2 linked regions of the Bradyrhizobium diazoefficiens genome follow. The protein of the gene in region 1 interacts with the protein of each later gene in a pairwise test. Links are inferred from orthologs where the notes say so. Each region holds a gene or a part of one and is shown in the gene's direction. Other genes may lie near its edges.

Region 1 (4,032 bases):
GGCGTCGAAGCCCAGGGCAACTGGGCCGACTTCAAAGGCAGCAATGTCAGCTTCGCGCTGGCGCCGCTCAACAACCGGACCACGATCAACAGCTTTGGTCTGTTCACCGGCCAGCTCGGCTACACCGTGAACAGCCTGCTGTTCTACGGCAAGGCGGGCGCAGCCGTCGCGCACGACAGATACGACGAGTTCATTCCGAGCGTTGGCGTCGTATCCAACACGTTGAACCAGACCCGCTGGGGCTATAGCGCCGGCTTTGGCGTGGAATACGCCTTTGCGGAGAATTGGTCGGTCGGCGGCGAGTACGACCATCTGTTCCTTGGACATCACGGCGGCGACCTCGCCAGCGCGATCCTCGTCCCGCCCGTGCGCACCGAACGGATCGGGCAGGACGTCGATATCGGCCTGATCCGCGTCAACTATCGCTGGGGCGGCCCGGTCGTCGTCAAATACTGAGCCCCGGCTACGAATCCCCAAGGACTCCCCAGGTCCTGCTCACGTGCGGATTCCCCCAAGTCTGCACCCCAAGTCTGCACTCAACCGCGAACGAAGGGCCGGCCTCGCGCCGGCCCTTCGGCTGTTCCGGATGCCGCCGCTCCTGCCAGATGCCGCCAGCGCGCCAACAATCCGTTGACGATTCGCAAGTCCCACTGGAAATCCGTTCTCGTTCTTCCTACGTTCGCTGCCATACCCATCGGTGCCGATCCCGGTTCCGGCGAAGCGTGCCTCCAGCGTTGGCGCGGTCGCGCGCCCATGGGATTCCTTGAGGGCAACTCGGATGGATGAAGTGATCAAGGCGAAGCGCCAACAGCAGAACGCGGGCTCAAGCCTGCGCGCAATTACGATCCGTGGCGCGCGCGAGCACAACCTCAAGAACATCGACGTCGAGATTCCCCGCGACAAGCTGGTGGTGTTCACCGGCCTCTCCGGCTCCGGCAAATCCTCGCTCGCTTTTGACACCATCTACGCCGAGGGCCAGCGCCGCTACGTTGAATCGCTGTCGGCCTATGCCCGCCAGTTCCTGGAGATGATGCAGAAGCCTGACGTCGACCAGATCGACGGCCTGTCGCCGGCGATCTCGATCGAGCAGAAGACGACGTCCAAGAATCCGCGCTCCACCGTCGGCACCGTCACTGAAATTTACGACTACATGCGCCTGCTCTGGGCCCGCGTCGGCGTGCCCTATTCGCCGGCCACCGGCCTGCCGATCGAGAGCCAGACCGTGTCGCAGATGGTCGACCGCGTGCTGGCGCTGCCCGAAGGCACCCGCCTCTATTTGCTCGCCCCGGTCGTGCGCGGCCGCAAGGGCGAGTACCGCAAGGAGCTCGCCGAATGGCTCAAGAAGGGCTTTCAGCGCGTCAAGATCGACGGCACCTTCCACGAGCTGGCGGAAGCGCCTGTTCTCGACAAGAAATTCCCGCACGACATCGACGTCGTCGTCGACCGCATCGTGGTGCGCGCCGACATCGGCCAGCGCCTCGCCGAGAGCTTCGAGACCGCGCTGAAGCTCGCCGAAGGCCTGGCCGTGGTCGAGTTCGCTGACGCGCCCGCGGCCGCGGCCGCGGCGCCCGCTGAAGAGAAAAAGAAGACCGCAAAGATCCACGACAAGAGCGGCCCCGAGCGCATCCTGTTCTCGGAAAAATTCGCCTGCCCGGTCTCCGGCTTCACCATTCCCGAGATCGAGCCGCGCCTGTTCTCGTTCAACAACCCCTACGGCGCGTGTCCCGCCTGCGGCGGCCTCGGCGTCGAGCAGCATGTCGACGAGGATCTCGTCATCCCCGACAAGGAGATGACCTTGCGCAAGGGCGCGATCGCGCCCTGGGCCAAGTCGTCCTCGCCCTATTACGTGCAGACGCTGACCGCGCTCGGCAAGCACTACAAGTTCACGCTGGACACCAAGTGGAAGGACCTCGCGAAGAAGACGCGAGACGCGATCCTCTACGGCTCCGGCGAGGACGAGATCAAGTTCTCCTATGAGGACGGGGTGCGCTCCTACGATACCAAAAAGCCGTTCGAGGGAGTCATCACCAACATCAACCGCCGCTATCGCGAGACCGAGAGCGAGTGGGCGCGCGAGGAACTCGCAAAGTATTTCCACGACGTGCCCTGCGGCGCCTGCAACGGCTTCCGCCTCAAGCCCGAGGCGCTTTGCGTCAAGATCGGCGGCAAGCATATCGGCGAGATCTCGGAGCTATCGGTGAAAGGCGCCGGCGCCTGGTTCGAGACCGTGCCTGAGGCGCTGAACGCACAGCAGAACGAGATTGCCGGACGCATCCTGAAGGAGATCCGCGAGCGCCTGACCTTCCTGCTCGATGTCGGCCTCAACTATCTCACCCTCTCCCGCTCCTCCGGTACGTTGTCCGGCGGCGAGAGCCAGCGCATCCGCCTGGCGTCGCAGATCGGCTCGGGCCTGACTGGTGTGCTCTACGTGCTGGACGAGCCTTCGATCGGCCTGCACCAGCGCGACAACGCGCGCCTGCTCGACACGCTCAAGCGACTTCGCGACCTCGGCAACACCGTGGTCGTGGTCGAGCATGACGAGGACGCGATTCGCCTCGCCGACTACGTGCTCGACATCGGCCCCGGCGCCGGCATGCATGGCGGCCACATCGTCGCCGAGGGCACCCCGGCCGAGATCATGCGCAACCCGAAATCGCTGACCGGCAAATATCTCACCGGCGAGCTCGAGGTCGAGGTACCGGAGCGGCGCCCGCCGAACCATCGCCGCACCATCAAGGTGGTGAACGCGCGCGGCAATAACCTCAAGAATGTCACCGCCGAGATTCCGCTCGGCCTGTTCACCTGCGTCACCGGCGTCTCCGGCGGCGGCAAGTCGACGCTGCTGATCGACACGCTCTATCGCGCCATCGCCCGCAAGCTGAACAACGCCAGCGAAGGCGCCGCCCCGCACGACCGCATCGAAGGCCTCGAGCACATCGACAAGATCATCGACATCGACCAGTCGCCGATCGGCCGCACCCCGCGCTCGAATCCTGCAACCTATACCGGCGCCTTCACGCCGATCCGCGAATGGTTCGCCGGCCTGCCCGAGGCCAAGGCGCGCGGCTACGAGCCCGGCCGCTTCTCCTTCAACGTCAAGGGCGGCCGCTGCGAGGCCTGCCAGGGCGACGGCGTCATCAAGATCGAGATGCACTTTTTGCCCGACGTCTACGTCACCTGCGACGTCTGCAAGGGCAAGCGCTACAACCGCGAGACGCTCGAAGTCCTGTTCAAGGGCAAGTCCATCGCCGACGTGCTCGACATGACCGTCGAGGAGGCCGCCGAGTTCTTCAAGGCGGTGCCGCGCGTGCGCGAGACCTTCCAGACCCTGCACCGCGTCGGCCTCGACTACATCCATGTCGGCCAGCAGGCGACCACGCTGTCCGGCGGCGAAGCCCAGCGCGTCAAGCTCGCCAAGGAATTGTCCAAGCGCGCCACCGGCCGCACGCTCTACATCCTGGACGAGCCGACCACCGGCTTGCACTTCCACGACGTCAAGAAGCTCTTGGAGGTGCTGCACGAGCTGGTCGCGCAGGGCAACACCGTCGTCGTCATCGAGCACAATCTCGAAGTCATCAAGACCGCCGACTGGGTCATCGACCTCGGCCCCGAAGGCGGCGACGGCGGCGGCGAGATCGTCGCCTGGGGCCCGCCGGAAGACATCGCGAAAGCGCCGCGGAGCTACACGGGCAAATTCCTGGAGCCGGTGCTGAAGAAGGCGCGGAAGCCGAAGCGGCGGAGCACGAGCGAGGCGGCGGAGTAGATTCGGTTAAGGTCTGAGACCTGCCTCGGCTGATATTGCTAAAGCCGGGGTATGATGGCATGATGGCGCTGGGGTCGGCTCGGAGCAGCCCATGAGCGACAGAACGCAAGTCACGCTCGATCCAGAAACTCGGCGGCGGGCACAAGCCAAAGCCGCCGAGAAGAAGATATCGTTCGCCGAATATGTGAGGCGGCTCGTGGTCGACGACTTGGGCGAAGCGGACAGAAAGCTCGACATTTCCACTGTTTTCGATCTCGCCGAAGAAGGGC
Region 2 (4,085 bases), 2.6 Mb from region 1 along the record:
AAGATGCATTTGGGGACCACCAATGACGACCCTCTACGACGGCTTTGACATCGAATCCTTCGAAGCTGGCAAAGGCCTGTGGCACGCCCGCATCCGCCGCGCGGATTTCAGCCCGGTTGCCATCGACGGCGTGCTGTTTCCGGCCATGGAAGTCGGCTTCGCCTGGCCCGACCCCGACGCCGCGATCGCCGACGCCAAGCACCACATCGATCGCTTCCGCCGGCGCGCCGAAGAGAGCGACGATGAATAAGCCGCACTGAGAGACTGCGCGGCATAACAGGGAACCGGTCATGTCCATCACCGACGTCGAAGACGCACCGCGGTCGCGGATCTACGCCCGCGCCGTGCTCTCGGATTGCCCGGAATGCGACGGCGATCTCACGGTGCTCCGTGTGATCGGCGGCCGCGCCGGATGCGAGTACTGGACCATGCGCTGCACCGATTGCGGCGGCATTCATCTCGACATCCTCGAGCCGCATCAGGCGGCCGAAGATGACGAGGGGCCACGGCCGGCGGCGTGACGTTCCCGGCTGCTGCCAGCCTGCTGTCAGCAGCCTGAATTGCGACGGGCCTTCGCCCTTTCCTGAGGGGCGGACTCGGCCCATATTCGGGGGCATGGCGAAGAAACCTGCATCCTCCGAAAAATCCGGCAAATCCACCAAGACCAAAGCGCCGAACTCCAAGGCGCATCGCCCTGACGTGCAGCCGATCGGGCCGGCGCTGGCCGAGCTGCTCAATCCCGCGATCAACCGCGGCGATGCCGGGCTCGGCTCGGGCACCGGCCTGCAGCCGCCGCCGGACAATTCGCGCGACCGCCGCGCAGGGGGCGAAGCCGCTGCGCATCGCGCGCGGGCCTCGACGCCGAAGGAGTTTCCGCAGGATATGGCGCGGCCGGCATCAGGCAGCGCGACTCGCGGCTTACCCCTCTCCCCGGCCCTCCCCCACAAGGGGGGAGGGAGCGGAGAGACCAGTGGTTTCGATGAGGCGCCGCAGGCCAATTACGGCACCGCAGCCACGATCCCGACGCTCGACCCGGAACTGGCGCGGCAGCTCGGCCTTCCCACCGAGGAGGACGATGCCGAGGCACTGGCGCGGCCGCCACGTTCCAAGATGGAGGCGCTCGGCGTCAAGGCCACCGCCGACGCCCTTGAATCGCTGATCCGCGAGGGCCGGCCGGAGTTCCGCAAGGACGACGGCTCCATGAAGGTGTGGACGCCGCACCGCCCGCGACGCCCGGAAAAGTCCGAAGGCGGCGTGCGTTTCGAGATCAAGTCGGCCTACGAGCCCAAGGGCGATCAGCCGACCGCGATCGCCGAGCTGGTCGAAGGCATCAACCGCAACGACCGTTCGCAGGTGCTGCTCGGCGTCACTGGCTCCGGCAAGACCTACACCATGGCCAAGGTGATCGAGGCGACGCAGCGCCCGGCGCTGATCCTGGCGCCAAACAAGACGCTCGCCGCCCAGCTCTATGGCGAGTTCAAGAATTTCTTTCCCGACAACGCCGTCGAGTATTTCGTCAGCTATTACGACTACTACCAGCCGGAGGCGTATGTCCCCCGCACGGACACGTACATAGAAAAGGATTCCTCCATCAACGAGCAGATCGACCGCATGCGCCACTCGGCGACGCGCGCGCTGCTCGAACGCGACGACGTCATCATCGTGGCGTCGGTGTCCTGCATCTATGGTATCGGCTCGGTCGAGACCTACACTGCGATGACGTTCGCGTTGAAGAAGGGCGAGCGCATCGACCAGCGCCAGCTCATCGCCGACCTCGTCGCGCTCCAGTACAAGCGAACCCAGGCCGATTTCACCCGCGGCACGTTTCGCGTGCGCGGCGACGTCATCGACATCTTCCCGGCGCACTATGAAGACCGCGCCTGGCGCGTGAATTTGTTCGGCGACACCATCGAGACCATCGAGGAGTTCGATCCGCTCACCGGCCACAAGCAGGACGAGCTCGAATTCATCAAGATGTACGCCAACTCGCACTATGTGACGCCGCGCCCGACCCTGGTGCAGGCGATCAAGTCGATCAAGTCGGAACTGAAGCAACGGCTCGACCAGTTCCACGACCAGGGGCGCCTGCTGGAAGCGCAGCGGCTGGAGCAGCGCACCACCTTCGACCTCGAGATGATGGAGGCGACGGGAAGCTGCGCCGGCATCGAGAACTATTCGCGCTATCTCACCGGCCGCCGCCCCGGCGAGCCGCCGCCGACGCTGTTCGAATACGTCCCCGACAACGCGCTGATCTTCGCCGACGAGAGCCACGTCACCATCCCGCAGATCGGCGCCATGTTCCGCGGCGACTTCCGCCGCAAGGCGACGCTGGCCGAATACGGTTTCCGTCTGCCGTCCTGCATGGACAACCGCCCCTTGCGCTTCGAGGAATGGGACATGATGCGGCCGCAGACCATCGCGGTGTCGGCGACGCCGAGCGGCTGGGAGCTCAACGAGAGCGGCGGCGTGTTCGTCGAACAGGTCATTCGCCCCACGGGCTTGATCGATCCGCCCGTCGACATCCGCCCTGCCCGCACGCAAGTGGACGATCTCGTCGGCGAGGTCCGCGCCACCGCGCAGGCCGGCTATCGCTCGTTGATCACAGTGCTGACCAAGCGCATGGCGGAGGACCTCACCGAATATCTGCATGAGCAGGGCATTCGCGTCCGCTACATGCACAGCGACATCGACACCATCGAGCGCATCGAGATCATCCGCGATTTGCGTCTCGGCGCCTTCGACGCGCTGGTCGGCATCAATTTGCTTCGCGAAGGCCTCGACATTCCCGAATGCGCGCTGGTCGCGATCCTCGACGCCGACAAGGAAGGTTTTTTGCGCAGCGAGACGTCGCTGATCCAGACCATCGGCCGCGCCGCGCGCAACGTCGACGGCAAGGTGATCCTCTATGCCGACCAGATGACGGGATCGATGGAGCGCGCCATCGCCGAGACCAACCGCCGCCGCGAGAAGCAGGTCGAGTACAACACGGCCAACGGCATCACGCCGGAGAGCGTGAAGAAGCAAATCGGCGGCATCCTCAACTCGGTCTACGAGCGCGACCACGTGCTGGTCGAAGTCGGCGGCCACGACATGACCGACGACGTCATCTCGATCGGCCACAACTTTGAAGCCGTGCTCGCCGATCTCGAAACAAGGATGCGCGAAGCCGCCGCCGATCTGAACTTCGAGGAAGCCGCCCGCCTCCGCGACGAGGTCAAACGCCTGCGCGCCACCGAGCTCGCGGTGGTCGACGACCCCACCGCCAAGCAGCGCGCGGTGCAGAGCAAGGCCGGCGCCTATGCCGGCACGAAGAAGTACGGCGACGCCGCGAACCTGCCCGTCAGCGCCATGAAGAACAAGAGCGCCGCCACCGCGCTTAAGGCCGGCAGCGGCAAGGGCTCGCGCGTGCACAAGCCGCATCTCGACGAGATGCACGGCCCGGAATCGCTGCCCTACCGCCCAGCCCCAACGCTGCCGTCAAAGCCGTTCGGCAGCACCAGCCGGATCATCCAGCCGACGGATTCAAGGCAGTCGGGGCCGGAGTTCGGGCCGGCGCCGAAGTCGACCGGGGGGATGCCGGGACGGCGCGGGGGGTGGAAGAAGAGGTAGGACGCTGGCAATCCAAGCGAGTTTCGTTACTTTGCGCTCACATCAAGCGGACTGACGGGCCATCTTCTAGAACACTGCCGTTCGTTGCTATGGATTCCGGGCTCGCCGCTTTGCGGCGCCCCGGAATGACGAGAACACTACTCCCCTCACCCCACGCTCGCCGTCACCACCGCCATCACCGACAGCAGCAGCACGATGGTCATGAGTTGGAGCGAGGCGACCGGCTGGGTGCGCCAGGCCGTGATCTTGTCGGCCAGCGACAGATGGGCCTCGAAGAATTTTGGTTCGTAGACGGTCTTGAAGACGGCGGGGAAGCTCGGGCCGAGGGTCACAGCGAGCATCGCGTGGGCGAGCGAGGCGATGGCGACGAAGATGGCGACGCCGGGGTCGCCGACGAGGTCGTGGTTGCCGGCGAGCTTGAGCAGCAAGGCGGCGGCGGCGAAGGTCGGGAAGCTCTGCAGCGTCGCGGTCAGCGC

What was found. Proteins that work in one complex are often made in the same cells at the same time.
Region 2: the proteins of uvrA (region 1) and uvrB interact in binary tests that used the Escherichia coli proteins (3 or more experiments, as listed by UniProt). The link is inferred for Bradyrhizobium diazoefficiens from one-to-one orthologs.

The regions. Positions count from the first base shown.
Region 1 is NZ_CP067100.1:4,019,261-4,023,292, reverse strand. What follows is about bases 462-3,963. They hold uvrA (excinuclease ABC subunit UvrA), read left to right. Parts: upstream 462-778; coding sequence 779-3,763; downstream 3,764-3,963. Other genes in these bases: JJB99_RS19060 (hypothetical protein), read left to right, coding at 3,855-3,963. Also shown: JJB99_RS19070 (outer membrane protein), read left to right, coding at 1-456; more of JJB99_RS19060, read left to right, coding at 3,964-4,032. UniProt on the Escherichia coli protein: The UvrABC repair system catalyzes the recognition and processing of DNA lesions. UvrA is an ATPase and a DNA-binding protein. A damage recognition complex composed of 2 UvrA and 2 UvrB subunits scans DNA for abnormalities.
Region 2 is NZ_CP067100.1:1,454,627-1,458,711, reverse strand. The notes cover bases 255-3,809. They hold uvrB (excinuclease ABC subunit UvrB), read left to right. Parts: upstream 255-615; coding sequence 616-3,609; downstream 3,610-3,809. Other genes in these bases: JJB99_RS06925 (hypothetical protein), read right to left, coding at 3,756-3,809; JJB99_RS06935 (hypothetical protein), read left to right, coding at 291-521. In the rest of the region: JJB99_RS06940 (hypothetical protein), read left to right, coding at 23-250; more of JJB99_RS06925, read right to left, coding at 3,810-4,085. UniProt on the Escherichia coli protein: The UvrABC repair system catalyzes the recognition and processing of DNA lesions. A damage recognition complex composed of 2 UvrA and 2 UvrB subunits scans DNA for abnormalities.